DNA from 4 places in the Bacillus cereus group sp. MYBK79-1 genome. Region 1 is predicted to be linked to each of the others. Evidence: riboswitches for the same ligand, from Rfam matches in the RefSeq annotation. Region 1 holds a riboswitch; each other region holds the start of a gene.

Region 1 (4,063 bases):
ACCCCAATTGTCAGTTGAAAACAATTTTTATTTTTTAATCGACAACCCGTAAACCAAAGTCTCGCTCGGAGTTGTAATACTAAAACCTGTCGTCTTATAATCAAGTTTCACCGTATTACCAGTGTAGTCTTTCGTAAATAAATCCATTTGTATGATAAAATCAGCATCATCATATACAACATCATTTGCATCATATGTATCCAAAATTAAATCCACATCAACGAAAATGCTACAAGAGTTTGTCATTGTCCCCCTAATGCGAATGATCTTTTTGTCTTCGCGCTCTAATCTATGTATAGCTGCTTTTGCTTCATCAGTAATGCGAATGTTCATGGTATCCCAACCTTTATGTATATTTCCTTTATTATTGCAAAAACAGGAGCAATAGGGAAGGGAGAAGCATTTGAATAAAAAAACGAGCAAACAAATTTGTTTGCTCGTTCTACTTTATTTCAATTCACATTTATCGAGTGGAATCACTTTTGTTTTCTTTGTAAATTTATATCCTAACCATAGTACTAAGAAGAGTGGTAAACCGATGTAAGAAACGAGTACGCCGTTCCAGTCGATTGCTTCACCCATAAATGCGCCGTAGTTTTGTCCTAAAATTACGATGACGCAAAGTGCAAATGCAAAGATTGGACCGAATGGGAACCATTTTGCTCTATATGGTAAGTCTTTTAAATCTTTTCCTTGTGCGATATATGCTTTACGGAAACGGTAATGACTAATTGCGATTCCGACCCATGCGATAAAGCCAGACATTCCAGATGCGTTTAATAACCAAATGTATACAACGCCGTCACCGAATAAAGAAGCAATGAAAGCGATACTACCGACAATTGACGTTACGATTAATGCGTTAACAGGTACACCGCGGCTATCTAATTTACCAAGAAACTTCGGTGCTTTTCCTTGGCGAGCTAAATCCCAAAGCATACGAGTTGATGCATACATACCAGAGTTACCAGCAGACAGTACTGCCGTTAAAATAACAGCGTTCATAACGGAAGCAGCAAAGGCAACGCCCGCTTTTTCAAAAATAAGTGTAAATGGACTTACTGTTACATCGCTTGCGGCAAGGCTTTCAGTCGTATAAGGAATTAATAAACCGATAACGAGAATCGCAAGGATATAGAATAAAAGAATACGCCAAAAGATCGAACGAATTGCTTTTGGAATATTACGCTCTGGATCAGCAGTTTCACCAGCAGCTACACCTAATAATTCAGTTCCTTGGAAGGAGAACCCAGCAGCCATAAATACACCGATAATTGCCATAATGCCGCCATTAAATGGTGCATCTGCAACAGTGAAGTTTTTAAAGCCAACAGTTTCGCCGCCCATAATTCCGAAAATCATCATAAAGCCGACAATTAAAAAGATAATAATAGTAACTACTTTAATAAGTGCAAACCAATATTCAGATTCACCAAACCCTTTAACAGATAAATAGTTTAAAAGGAAAATAATAGCTAAACATAATCCGCTCCAAATGAGGGAAGGGGTATCTGGGAACCAAAATTTCATAATTAATGTTACAGCAGCTAGTTCAGCAGCAATTGTAATGGCCCAGTTATACCAATAGTTCCATCCAAGTGCAAAGCCAAGGGATGGATCAACAAATTTTGTTGCATACGTGCTAAAAGATCCAGTGACAGGCATGTAAGCTGCGAGTTCAGCTAAGCTTGTCATTAAGAAATAAACCATAATTCCAATTGCGGCGTATGCGACTAGTGCACCGCCAGGACCAGCTGAATGGATGACACCACCGCTGGCAAGAAATAGTCCAGTACCAATTGTACCACCGAGAGAAATCATCGTAAGGTGTCTTGATTTTAAACTACGTTTTAGTTCACCTTTTCCTTTTGTAGTTTGCGTTTCAGAGGTAGTTTGATTCGTTGCGCTATTCATGTTCAACACTCCTTTTCTTGTAAGATAGGAAGGAACGGGGGAGAAAAATACAAAAAGCCGCCAAAGGAATTTGGCGGAACGTTTCACAAATAACCACCCCATCATACCCTTCCGTTAAGATAGCACCCCACGCTTACACGGTAATTTTGTAAACGTGACAGTTCTGTTCCTTTCGGAGACAGCCCCAGCTCATATTTCCAGAGATGAAATATAAACTTCGGCAACTTTTCCTTTCAAACGGAGTCAGTGACATTCTCTGTGTCTCGCCCGTGTTACTTTTAAAAGTCGCAACCTCTACCTCATCGGATAGATGAGGATTTGATATATTGCTAAGATTTTTAATATATGGCAATTGTAATGACTTTCTGAATATATTGCAAGATATTTTGTTAGGAAAAGTCAAAAAATATCGGTTATTGTATAGGAAACGCTTGCAAAACTCCACCTGAACCTACTGTTATGTAACAAAAAATAAAGAAAGAAATTGTTATACAAATGTTTCGCAAAAAATAATAAAAAACCCTTTAAAAATAAAAGAAAATTCTGAAAATATAATTCGACATAACTATCAAAAGAGAATTATTCCTTACATTCGTTTCAAAGAATAAGTATAAATCCAACGAATAGAATGAATATTCTTTTTATTTTTGGTAAAATTGAAGTATTGTTTAATTGAAAAGGGGAAATCAATATGAAATTAGAAACAGAAAGACTGTATATAGTGCCGTGTACAGAAGAGACTATGCAAGTTGCTAGCGATCAAGGATATGACAGTGGTCCACATATTGTAGGGCATGTAGAAAATGTAAAAAAAGATAAGGCTTTATTACCTTGGGGGGCGTGGTATGTCATTCGAAAAGAAGATGACATCATTCTAGGTGATATAGGGTTTAAAGGGAAACCAAATGAAGAACATACAGTAGAAATTGGTTACGGATTTATTGAGAAATATTGGAATAAAGGATATGCGACAGAAGCTGTAAGAGAATTAATAAATTGGGCTTTTCAAACAGGAGAGGTAGAAAGGATTATTGCGGAGACACTCCCTAAAAATAATAGTTCGATTCGTGTATTAGAGAAATTACATATGAAGAGAATTGGCACTACAGAAACGATGATTAATTGGAAAATAGAAAAATAAAAAATACCGCTCGAAGTATATCGGACGGTATTTTTATCGTTATGGTAGCATTTGTTTTTGATCATTCGGATATCCAGCTGTCGGTGCGTTAGAACGATTGGAATGATTGCGAACAGCAATGAAAATAGAAATAATAACGACAAGACCAACTGCCACGTAAGAAAGGGAAATAATAGTTGGATCCACTTTAAATGTAGTGAGCAGTGTACGAATGTTTGTAAAGATAATAAGGCCACCAACTAATACGCCAAGTAAATGTGCTGGAACGATGCGTACTAGCCATGCAGCGATTGGTGCCGCAACGATACCACCGAGCATGAGAGAAAATACCCAAACCCAACTTACTTGTTCCCAGCCAAGTGAAATGAAAAATCCAATTGTTGCAGCGAGTGAAACAGGAAACTCACTCGTATCTACAGATCCGATAACTTTTCTAGCTTCATTTCCTCGTGCCAAAAGCACAGGTGTTGTAATCGGACCCCAGCCACCGCCACCAGTTGAATCAACGAATCCAGCGAATAAGCCAAGCGGAACAAGCTGTTTAGCAGACATACGTTTTTTTGAAGTGACAATTTGTTTTTGAATAAGGAATCGTAATAAAATATAAACCCCTAAAGTAAATAAAAATACGGAAATGTACGGTTTAATTACATCACCAGGTAAATTGCTTAAAAAACATGCCCCAATAAATGCGCCTATTGCTCCTGGTAATGTAAGCCTGGAAACGGTATATTTATCGACGTTTCCAAATTTGATGTGTGATGCACCAGAAGCGGCAGTTGTAACAACTTCAGCTAAATGAACAGATGCGGAAGCTACAGCTGGTGCGATACCAAACATTAGTAATAGCGAGGTAGATGTTACCCCATACGCCATTCCAAGTGCCCCATCAATCAATTGAGCGAAAAATCCAATGATAGCAAAGACAATTAATTTCTGCATAAATAATCCCCCTGTAATAATAAATGAAAAAGGCACTTTTCCCATATGAGAAAAGTGCCTTTGGTT
Region 2 (4,063 bases), on a different contig from region 1:
GCGTACTTGTACATGAATTCGAAAACATTGTAGTGTTTCATCATAACTTTCTACAATGTTGGCCTCTCCATATAAAAATCTAGGTAACGGGACTTTTCTTCCAAACATATAAAACCATTGTTTCTTTGAAGAAATATGCATTGCCCCCACCTCATCAATATGAAAATCCAACGTAGAAACAAGTATGTGTGGTTCACCAAAATAATCTACAATTTCATTATTCTCTTCATCCAACTGCATAACGGCGTTAAAATATCTTTTCTTATTATGAAAATAAAAAGTACGATTCCATCGCACAAATTCATGTCCATGTTCATCTCGCTCAGCAGTATTATGTATTATAAATGGCACTTCCTTCCCCCGCTCAGAGAAAAACATATGGAACTTCGATGCAATTTTTAATATTAATTTTACGAAAATAGAACCTCCGTAAATTTCATCCATCTTTCCTTCTCCAGTAAAACTATTTTCTTCTGTAATTTCATAGCGTTTCTGTAATTTGGGATGAAGTTTTTTATAAGAATCCCCTAATAGTCTTTCATACATATTAGCCATACATTATTCCTTTCTCTTCCTCTTGCAATTTTTTGCACTCGGTAAATCAGAACTATTTATATAACCGACAATCGATAACCCCATAAGTAGAACGTTTAATGCAACTGGATTAAACGGCTCTGTAAAGCTTATGATATTCGTAAAACCCGCCGCTATCGTTAAGGCTATTAACATAAAAATATGTACGATAAATACTTTTCGTTTTTGAAATGACAACAGCCATATGACACCGAAAATAATTTCTAATAATCCAATTATTTTAAGTACAAAAATACTATGTTCAGTTGAACCAATCATTACCGATAACATTTTTACTTCTTCCGAATGAGTAAACACTAGTTTCGGCACTATTCCTTGATACATCCATACAAATGCAAATAAAAAACATACGAGCCAATATGTCATTGTTCTTCTAATTAGTAACTTAGGATGCAGTCCCTTTTCTATCCATAATTTTAACGCATCAAAACTCCAAGCAGTCGCCCAGCCTAATAAAGGCCGAAAAATATAGAAATCTATTACATTCCCTATACGACCAAATCTCGTATCATAATCATATTGTGTTTCAAAATGAATATGTTCTTCACACGGTGTATACTTCCAATAACCACGCCCTATTTGAATAAGTGAGAGTTTATTATCCGTCCAAAATTTTAAAGAAGAAATTCTTTCACCTGTTTCTTTTCTTATTTCACCTATCGATTCCCCTTCACCAGCTATTTCAAGTCCAAATCCGATCTTTGTTTTATATAAAAACTTCTGCGGTTCTCCTTCTTTTTTCTCTACATACGAAATTTCAGTAAAACGAGCATCCCATTCTGTATGTATATCTGGTTCTTGCGTATACTTCCATAACCTCTCCATTGTTGTGTTCATTTCTGCCGAAACATAAATAGGCTTTTTCCTCTTCATTCTTCCGCCTCCAATACACTATAAATTTAATGTACATGCTATGAATTTATTTTGCTACACTTTTCACAAACTCTCTTAAGAAAAGAAAGAATTTTTAAAATTTATATAAAACACTTGATTCCCCGAAAAATTTAAATTATTATAAAACAAATGTTACCAACAACTTCATAAATCAAACACTCTCGCCTAAAACGTGAGATAGAGGTTGCGATACTTATGATTATTCTAATGGAGACACAGAGATGTCTATGAAATTAGATGAAAGGAAGTATTGCCGAAATCGATAATTTTCTCTGCATTTATCGATTGGGGCTGTTTTCGAATAGAAACAGAACTGTCATATGTACAGAAGTGTATGTATGAAGAGCTATCTACAAAAAAGAGATATCATTTTTATGGTATTCCTTTTTTGGCGGTTTTTTTATTAGCTCCGTTTTCTGTTTCCCTTTTCCTGTAACAGCACCATCCTCACTTATTTGAGATGGTGTTTTTTGTTTTTCTCTGGTAACTACAGGAATATTGGGATTTATATATGTCCTAATCTATTCTTAAAAATGGATGAAAGAAGGAATTCGTAATGGAAACGATTGTACAAAAATTTGGTGGCACTTCTGTCGGAAGTGTTGAGCGCATTCAACATGTAGCAAATTTAATTATTGAAGAATATGAACGAGGGCATAGTATCGTCTCTGTCGTTTCAGCAATGGGAAAAAGCACAGATGAACTTGTAGCACTCGCTAACGCTATTACAGAAAATCCAAGTAAACGTGAAATGGATATGCTTCTATCAACAGGTGAGCAAGTGACTATTTCATTATTAACGATGGCACTCCAAGCAAAAGGTTATAACGCGATTTCATTAACAGGATGGCAAGCTGGTATTACGACAGAATCTGTACATAGTAGTGCACGGATTACTGACATTCATACAGATCGAATTCAATCTTATCTTACTGAAGGTACGATTGTTATTATAGCTGGCTTCCAAGGAGTTAGTGAAAACCATGAAATTACAACGCTTGGCCGCGGTGGTTCTGATACAACTGCCGTTGCATTAGCTGCTGCACTGAAAGCAAAAAAATGTGATATTTACACAGATGTGACCGGTGTTTATTCGACGGACCCACGAGTTGTAAAAAGTACTTATAAATTAGATGAAATTTCTTATGACGAAATGTTAGAACTTGCAAACCTCGGTGCTGGTGTATTACATCCGCGTGCTGTTGAGTTTGCTAAAAATCATAATGTCATTTTAGAAGTTCGCTCAAGTATGGAACAAGAAAATGGAACAATTGTAAAAGGAGAATGTAACATGGAACAACAATCAATCGTTAAAGGTATTGCATTTGAAGATAATATTACACGCGTCACAATGAAAGGATTAGAACAAGGTGCACTTTCAACGATTTTCTCTACATTAGCAGCGGCACATATTAATGTAGATATCATCATCCAAAGTATTACAAATGAAGGAACTGTTCACCTCTCCTTCTCAATCCATTCTAATGATTTAAAAGAAACATTAGAAGTATTAAAACAAAATCAAGAAACACTTCACTATGAATCTGTAGAATATGAAAATCATTTAGCAAAAGTATCAATTGTAGGATCTGGTATGGTCTCTAATCCAGGTGTTGCTGCGAATATGTTCACTACTTTAAAAGAAGAAAATATTCATATTAAAATGGTAAGTACATCAGAAATTAAAGTGTCTGTCGTTATTGACCGCCTTCATTTAGTAACAGGTGTTGAGGCACTGCATCAATCATTTATGGCAAAAATTGAGCCTTTAGTGCAGATGAGTTAATTTCCACCTGTAAAACTTAAAATAAATTATATAAATCTATTTCCTTCCTATATAAATAGAATTAGGGTGAGAATATTTTGCGGGGAAGTCGAAGTTATATTATCAAATAGAAACTACATTATCAAATTCTTAAAATGATAGCATTCACGAAAGAAAATTCACGCGTATTTCAATAGTAGAAGGTTTCCGAAGTTTTGTTCGTTAATAAAATGTTTATTCTATACCCGAAAACACCTTGTCATATTTCCCCACACTGTGACAGGGTGTTTTTTGTTTATAGGAGATTTTAGTATAATTATGAGGATCGTTAGATAATAAATTTATACATATAAAGGAGATAAAGACTATGGCAAGCAACAGATTACTAAGAATGGACAATGTCAGCATCGTTGTAGAATCCCTTGATAACGCAATCTCTTTCTTCGAGGAGATTGGATTAAAACTCGAAGGGCGAGCTACTGTCGAAGGTGAATGGGCTGGTCGCGTAACAGGACTCGGTTCTCAGTGCGTAGAAATTGCTATGATGGTAACCCCAGATGGCCATAGCCGAATTGAACTTTCACGATTTCTCACACCACCTACTGTCGCAGATCACCGGACAGCTCCTGTAAATGCCCTCGGTTATTTACGCGTCATGTTCACCGTTGAGGCCATTGATGAAATGGTATCGAGACTGACTAAGCATGGTGCTCAGCTCGTTGGCGAAATAGTTCAGTACGAGGACTCGTATCGACTCTGCTACATTCGTGGAACGGAAGGAATTTTAATTGGTTTAGCGGAAGAACTCGG
Region 3 (4,063 bases), on a different contig from region 1:
TGCTGCAATAATATTTCCCGAAAAATATTTCCACAGGGAACGCATTTGCATAGAAATCATATATAGGACGATATATGCGATAGCGCCTTTTACGTATATGTTTGGTATAAAATATAAGGCGAAGGCACCGATCAATCCTAAGCGAATATATATACCGAAATAATCATTTCCGCGTAAAAATGCTAGTGTATGTAAGTAGAAGAAAGTTGCTCGCTTTTTATGTAATAAAGGTTCAATCCAATTTGTAAGCCATTTTCTTTTATTTACTTGCTTATTTAGTTGCGGCACATCGGTGAAGATGCTAGCAAATTGATAAAAACGAACGTTCATTTTTTCTTCTTGTTCAATTATGTAATCCCACGGTATTCGTTTTGTTGGCTGCTTTTTCGTATATAGAAGCAGGAAAGCAAGTAGTAAGAGTAATCCGCCTAATATGAGAACATTTGCTGAGTAAAACAGCATGTAAATAATTAGTGCGTTACAAGTAATCCGAATAATGAACCATATGTTTTTTTCGTGACTATCACGCCATATCCAATGTATGTACATGTTCCAAGCTTTCGTAATCATTAAAACGAGAAAGATTGTACATAAGAAAGGGACCGTTAATTGTAATGACTGCAATGCAAGTGGAACGAGAATAAGGAACGTAAATAATAATGGGAAAAGCTGAATGATGTAATTATATAGAAGAGATTTTTTGAAATAAGATGTTAGTTTCTCTTCTAGTGCGAGTAAATAGACAGCATCAGGTTTCTGAATAAATGTACGGATAGGGCATCTCGTTATAATCGCTGTTAGGACGATTGTAATAAGTAATAAAGATAGTCCTTTAGAAGGAGCTGTCTTAAGAAACTTTGCGTAATAATAAGCACCTATACAGACAACGAAGATAAAGCTATATAGTAAACCGTTAATCATACGTGCAAAGTATGTAATGATATTTTGAATATGTTGTTGGAAGCGACTGCTCCATAGCGATTCGATTGACATGTTTTTCACCTCTTTGTTCTATTATATATGTTTTATAAAAGAAAAAACGAGCAAATTGCGTTACGCAACTTGCTCGTTTTTCTTTTCGTTATTTTTTTTCTGATCACGATTCATTAATGGATAGAAGGCAAAGCCGATTACGAATAAACCAATTCCGAGAAGGAACGTTTTTATATCGGATGCACCTGTTTTAATAACCCATAGTGCGTAACAAAGTGCGATTACTGCGACTATGCCATCTGTAATTCTTGCTCGTATTTCATTTTTATATGTTTCACCAGTTGCGACTAGTTTTAACTGGAAGATTGGTGAAACGAGATATGGAATGAGGTAGGCTAGTGTTGATACGGTAATAACGAATGTATAAGCTTCCGCAATCGTTCCTGATAATGTTGAGAATAAGAACACTTGCGACATAATGTTTGTTAATCGTAATGAGTAAATTGGACTTCCTTTTTTGTTCGTTTTTGTGAAGAAGGAAGGGAAGAAACCTTCTTTTGCTGCTTGATACGGTACTTCCGAGCTTAATAAAATCCAACCTAAGATAGAACCGAATAGGGAAGTAAGAGCAAGTAATGCCATCAGTTTCCCGCCGCCATGACCCATTGCAGCGTTTAATGCGTCTGCTAATGGACGTTCCGAAGCTTGTAATTTATCAACGTGAAGGACACCCATTGTTAAAATTGTAATTCCTAAGTAAATCGCAACTGTAATAAGTAATCCAGCTACCGTTGCGCGTTTTACTGTTTTGGGAGAGGTAGCACGGTTTGATAAAAGTACTGCTGATTCAATTCCGATAAATGCCCAAAGCGTTGTAAGAGCCGCTAAATTTACTTGTGAAAGAAGGCCGTGTGATACGCCTGATTTATCGATCATCGGTGTGTACCATTGTCCAAACTTAGAAGCTTCGAATGCAAATAACGTAACGACGATGAATAAAAGGAATCCAGTTACTTTCGTTGTTGTTGCTAAGAAGTTTAGCTTTCCAGCTCCGCTTACACCGTTTGTTAATATAATATGAGTTCCCCAAAGTAAGATAGAACAAATCGTAAATGTAATGAGTTTTCCAACTTCTATATCGAACGAGCCGATTGAAAATAGTAGTCGTGTATCTTTCATAATTGGGAAGAAGAGTGATAAATATCCCGCGAAAGATGTAATGATGGCAACGTTACTTGCCCAGTTTGCAACCCAATATCCCCATACCATACTGAAACCAGCCATTTTTTTCTTTTTTGGTGATGAGAATAAAGCATATGCATGACTTTGTGGTCCTGTCGTTAAATCAGGACGACGAATTGCTAAATTACCGAAAACAAGAGCTAGCATTAAAACACCAAACCCTGTTGTTAACCAAGCTAAAGTGACACCGAGAGGGCTTGCTGTTTGTGCCAACGTACTTGGCACCATGAAAATCCCAGCGCCAACCATGTTACCGACAACGAAAGCTGTTAGTACCCAAAAGCCCCATTTTTTTTGTTGCATAGAAAATACCTCCAAAGTTAGTATAACCAAGTCAAGCGAGGAGATATGTATGTCTTCTTAGTAGAGAAGAGAAGTCCCAAACAAAACAAAAAAAGCACGTAATTTGCCGCTACATGCTTTCTATCTTATAAGAAACCCACGACATACCTCTCGATAGCTCTCCACAAACGAAACGTTTGTGACAGTTCTGCACTTATTAAATGCAGACCCAGCAAGTGTGCATGGTGGACACGACTTACTTCGGCAATCATTCCTTTCTCATTCCTTCATCAATGCCACTACATCTCCTGAAATGATACTCTTAATGACTGCAACCTCTACCTCACCGAGATACGAATGAGGATTTAAATATTAAATTAACGTCTTTAAGAGTAACAAATGAATTTTTATACGTCAATGGATATAGTAATAATCAGATTATAGAGAAGAGTTTGTTATTAGGAATGAATAATTATTTGATATAAAAAGAAGCTGATCTAAAACTAGATCAGCTTCTACATATAAGATTAAACTAAGTTTAATACAGTTACTTTTTCACGTGTCATAGACTCAAGGCTCTTACGAATACCTTGTGCGCCCATACCTGAACCTTTTACACCGATGAATGGGAAGTGGTCAGGGCCGCGCTCTGTGCGTCCGTTAATTTGAACAGAACCAGTTTCGATTTTGTTAGCAATTGCAAATGCTTTGTTAATGTCTTTTGTGAAGACACTTGCTTGCAAGCCGAACTCTGATTTGTTAGCAATTTCAATTGCTTGCTCATCTGAAGAAACACGGATGATTGGAAGGATTGGGCCGAATGGCTCTTCCCAAGCAACTTTCATTTCTTCTGTTACGTGGTCGATTAATGTTGGGTAAATTAAGTTACGCTCACGTTTGTTACCGATAACGATTGTTGCACCTTTTTCTACAGCGTCGTCAACTAAACCTTGAACGAAGTCAGCAGACTTGTCGTCGATTAATGGAACGATTGTGCTGTCTTGTTCTGGAGATCCAACTGATAGTTCAGCTACTTGCGCTTTTAATAAGCTAACAAGCTCGTCTGCTACGTTTTCGTGTACAAGTACACGTTTAATAGCTGTACAACGTTGACCAGAGTAAGAGAATGCACCGCTTACGATATGGTTTGCAGCATCTTGTAAGTCAGCATCTTCACGAACGATACCAGGGTCTTTACCACCAAGTTCTAATACAAGTGGAATCATTGCAGCTTTTTTCGCTAAATGTTTACCTGTGTTTGTACCACCTGTGAACGATACCATATTGATGCCTTCGTGTTCTACTAAGTAGTCACCAATTACAGAACCGCGTCCTGTCGCTACGTTTACAAGTCCTTTTGGAAGGCCAGCTTTATGAAGTGCTTCAACCATTTTAATACCACTAATTGCACCTTGAGTTGCTGGTTTGAAAATAACAGCGTTACCCATAATTAATGCTGGTGCAAGTTTTGCAGCAGATAAGTTTACTGGGTAGTTAAACGGTGCGATTGCTAATACAACACCAAGTGGTGCGCGTTGGATGATCGCAAGTTTAGATTTCGTTCCGCCAGGGAAGCTATCGCCCATCATGCTTTCTCCGTGCATAT
Region 4 (4,063 bases), on a different contig from region 1:
TCAATCCTAGTTTTCCGATATATTTTAATTATTTTATTTTACAAAAAAGGAATTGCCCATCTGAACAACTCCTTTTTCCCATTTAAACTAATTCTTTAATACGTATGCGATCGTTCCCAATAATATTTTCATATGTTTCGCGCTCTACAACAATTTGTGATGTGCCACCTTTCGCGAAGACGACAGCTGGTCTACGAATCCTGTTATAATTATTCGCCATCGAGTACCCGTATGCTCCTGTACAAGAAATTGCTAATAAATCGGCAGTAGCAACTTTCGGTAAAGTGATATCCCAAATTAACATATCTCCACTCTCACAACATTTCCCTGCAATCGAAACAACTTCCTCGTTCTCATCGTTCCCTCGATTGGCTAACATCGCTTCATAACGAGCGTTATATAAAGCAGGTCTTAAATTATCAGTCATTCCACCATCCACAGATACATATTTCCGAATACCAGGAATGTCTTTCACAGATCCAACTGTATAAAGTGTCGTTCCAGCATCACCTACAATACTACGCCCTGGTTCAACCCATATTTCTGGCAAGGGATAATTACATACTGTAAATTGTTCTCTCACTGCACTTGTTACAGCCCGCACATATGTCTCAAGAGTTAATGGTGTATCTGACTCTGTGTAGCGTATTCCGAATCCTCCGCCCACGTTTAATACTTTTACTACATAGTTCGCTCTTTCTCTCACTTCTTCTAAAAATTGATGAAGAACTTCAATCGCTCGAACAAATCCAGCCGTTTCAAATATTTGTGATCCGATATGTGAATGAATTCCTAGCACGTTATAATTTGATTTTTGTAAAGCACGCTCAATTGCTTGCATCGCTTGACCATTTGACACACCAAATCCAAATTTAGAATCCTCTTGACCTGTTGTAATATATTCATGTGTGTGCGCCTCTACTCCAGGCGTTACACGAATTAATATGTTCACAAACTTCCCATGTTGCACTGCTAAATCATGCAAAATTTCTAACTCTAAGAAATTATCGACGACAAAACAACCAATATTCGCCTGAAGAGCCATCACGATCTCTTCTTCTGTTTTATTATTGCCGTGAAAATGAATGCGCGATGCTGGAAATCCTGCTTGAAGCGCAGTATATAATTCTCCTCCAGACACGACATCTAATGACATATTCTCTTCACGAGCCACTCGGCACATCTCCATGCACAAGAACGCCTTGCTTGCATATGCTACTTGGTAAGAGAAACCACTTTCTTTAAAAGCACGATGAAACGCGCGGCACTTTCCTCGAATAGACTCTTCATCGTATACATAAAGTGGTGTTCCGTATTGTTTTGCTAGCTGCGTCGTATCGCACCCTCCAATTTCTAAGTGTCCTTGCCCATTGATTCGGCTTGTGCCGTGTAAATACATTTGAATTCCTCCCTTATTTCCTCTAAAACTCATAACCCCAATCTTCTATTCATTGCAGCACGCTTTTAGATAGACAAAAAACGCGCGGAACAATGTTCACACGCGTTTCTTATTAGGAAAAATATATATTGAAAAAATAAACGAGTTGTTATCTCCTCAAAATAAGAAACCGCATCAACATCTCCAAATAGCTCTCCATAAAATAAATCTTATGACAGTACTACATTTATTCAATGCAGTCCCAATATATGAATAAGATGGTTATTCTTATATTTCGGCAATAGTCCCTTTCAACCTATGATCACAGATTCCATTCAATCTCCCATAGCTTACTCTTTCCTATCGCGGCCTCTACCTTTGAGAGTAGATGAGGTAAGTCTATTTAATTTTCAAACATCTAATTGTTGCTATTAACAATACCAAAGGACCATTTTATTTGTCAAACAATTTTTTATATTGTTTTTTTACAGTTTAGTTTTATATCATTTGGTAAGCGCTTTACTAAAATCTTTGTTACTTCCCATTCGCCTTCTTCGTTATTAAAAGTAATCGTTACCTTCTCAAATGGTGGAGCAATTTTCCCAGCAACTCGTTCATACTTCGTTACTTCAATACTCGCTCGAAATAAATATGTACCACTATACATTTTTTTTAAACTAATAATTTTAGGACATTGATAAGGTTTCAAGCTTCCATATTGTTTTTCAATTGCTTTATTTATTTTCGGAAATAAAACAGAATAAAGGGCATCTTCCATAAGAGGTGCATCATATTGGGCTACTGAAACACTTGGCGAAGCAAAAAGTATAACACTACTGCATACTATAAAATACAATAACTTTCGCATTATAACCTCCGTATTGTTACACGATTCTTTCTGCGCACGATAATAATCATACATAGAAACTCCGTTTTATTGTCTCCTACCGCCCTTTTTCTACTCAATTATTATAAAAAAGTCCACAACTCTCTTTTATTTTCGTATAATGATACTCATAGTATAATAAACATAATAATAAAGGACTGTTCGTATATATAAAATGAGACGCTAATCAAATCGGCTCACAAGAACTGTCATGCTTTTTAGGAGAGGAGTATATTATGCTACAACATCTGTTTCCAAAACTGCGATTTGCACTCGTTGCAGTCGTTTTATTATGGATAAAAACATATATCGTGTACAAGCTAGCATTTGATATTAAAATTGATAATTTCTTTGAAGAATTTATGCTTTTTATTAATCCACTAGCTGCGTTACTTTTATTTTTCGGTTTTGCTTTATTTGCATCTAAACACCGAAACCGCATTATAGTTGGAATTAGTTTTGTACTATCATTCATTTTATTTGGAAATGCAATGTTTTATGGGTTTTATAACGATTTCGTTACGTTCCCAGTATTATTTCAAACAAATAATATGGCTGATTTAGGGACAAGCATAAAAGAACTCTTTACGTATAAAACATTACTTTTATTTGCAGACGCGATTATTTTAATGTTTCTTTCACGTAAATTCCCATCATTTTGTGATAAATCACCACTTTCCCGCACAGAAAAGCGAACTTTCTTTGGCGGTGTAACAGCATTATTAACCTTGCAAATTTTCGTTTCCGTTATTTACAAACCACAAATGTTCTCACGCTCATTTGATCGTCAAACTGTCGTGAAAAATTTAGGTTTATACACATATCATCTATTTGATATTACACTTCAATCTAAATCTTCAGCTGAACGTGTATTTGCAAGTGGTGACGGGTTCTCTGAAATTAAAAACTATACAGACTCAAAAGATAAGCAAGTTGATAAAAACTTATTTGGAGCTGCAAAAGGTAAAAATGTCATTTTGATTTCCATGGAATCTACACAAAGTTTTGTTATTAATAAAAAAATAAATGGAAAAGAAATTACTCCATTTTTAAACGAATTTATTAAAGATAGTTTTTATTTCGATAACTTCTATCATCAAACAGGACAAGGCAAAACTTCTGATGCAGAATTTATCGTTGAAAATTCACTTTATCCGTTAGACCGCGGTTCTGTATTCTTTACTCACGCAACAAATGAATATACTGCTACACCAGAACAGTTAAAGAAATACGGATATTCTTCTGCTGTCTTCCATTCAAACGATAAAACATTTTGGAATCGTGATGTAATGTATCCTGCACTTGGATATGATCGCTACTTTAATTTAAATGATTACGTAGGCACAGAACAAATGTCTGTCGGTTGGGGGTTAAAAGATAAAGAGTTCTTTGAACAATCTATTCCAAAGCTAAAATCTTTACCACAGCCGTTCTATACAAAATTCATTACTTTAACAAACCATTTTCCGTTTCTTCTAAATCCAGAAGACCAATATATTGATGAGTTCAATTCAGAAAGTGGTGTTGTAAACCGTTACTTCCCAACTGTTCGTTACACGGATGAAGCTCTTAAACGATTTATTAAACAATTAAAAGAAGAAGGACTATATGATAATTCCGTTATTGTCATTTACGGAGATCATTACGGTATTTCTGAAAACCATAACGCAGCAATGGCTCAGTTCCTTGGGAAAGACGCTATTACACCGTTTGATTCTATGCAATTACAACGCGTCCCTCTCATTATTCATGTACCTGGTCAAGAAGGAAAAGTCATTTCTAAAGTATCTGGTCAAATT

What was found. Region 1 has a riboswitch for lysine ahead of ACTFOB_RS17980 (amino acid permease). Riboswitches for the same ligand answer to the same signal wherever they lie in the genome.
Region 2: it holds a riboswitch for lysine, as region 1 does, so the genes downstream of both, ACTFOB_RS14820 (aspartate kinase) here and ACTFOB_RS17980 (amino acid permease) in region 1, are expected to answer to the same signal.
Region 3: it holds a riboswitch for lysine, as region 1 does, so the genes downstream of both, ACTFOB_RS07375 (amino acid permease) here and ACTFOB_RS17980 (amino acid permease) in region 1, are expected to answer to the same signal.
Region 4: it holds a riboswitch for lysine, as region 1 does, so the genes downstream of both, lysA (diaminopimelate decarboxylase) here and ACTFOB_RS17980 (amino acid permease) in region 1, are expected to answer to the same signal.

The regions. Positions count from the first base shown of each region.
Region 1 is NZ_JBQAEO010000011.1:76,924-80,986, forward strand. It holds gene ACTFOB_RS17975 (iron-sulfur cluster biosynthesis family protein) at 28-333, opposite strand; gene ACTFOB_RS17980 (amino acid permease) at 448-1,914, opposite strand; lysine riboswitch at 2,027-2,219, opposite strand; gene ACTFOB_RS17985 (GNAT family N-acetyltransferase) at 2,606-3,055, shown strand; gene ACTFOB_RS17990 (sulfite exporter TauE/SafE family protein) at 3,095-4,063, opposite strand, start outside.
Region 2 is NZ_JBQAEO010000008.1:80,084-84,146, forward strand. It holds gene ACTFOB_RS14810 (DUF4166 domain-containing protein) at 1-555, opposite strand, end outside; gene ACTFOB_RS14815 (DoxX-like family protein) at 559-1,467, opposite strand; lysine riboswitch at 1,659-1,845, shown strand; gene ACTFOB_RS14820 (aspartate kinase) at 2,045-3,274, shown strand; gene ACTFOB_RS14825 (VOC family protein) at 3,621-4,063, shown strand, end outside.
Region 3 is NZ_JBQAEO010000003.1:91,559-95,621, forward strand. It holds gene ACTFOB_RS07370 (ABC transporter permease) at 1-993, opposite strand, end outside; gene ACTFOB_RS07375 (amino acid permease) at 1,054-2,478, opposite strand; lysine riboswitch at 2,625-2,806, opposite strand; gene gapN (NADP-dependent glyceraldehyde-3-phosphate dehydrogenase) at 2,985-4,063, opposite strand, start outside.
Region 4 is NZ_JBQAEO010000007.1:185,251-189,313, forward strand. It holds gene lysA (diaminopimelate decarboxylase) at 83-1,399, opposite strand; lysine riboswitch at 1,580-1,761, opposite strand; gene ACTFOB_RS14300 (DUF3888 domain-containing protein) at 1,851-2,246, opposite strand; gene ACTFOB_RS14305 (LTA synthase family protein) at 2,501-4,063, shown strand, end outside.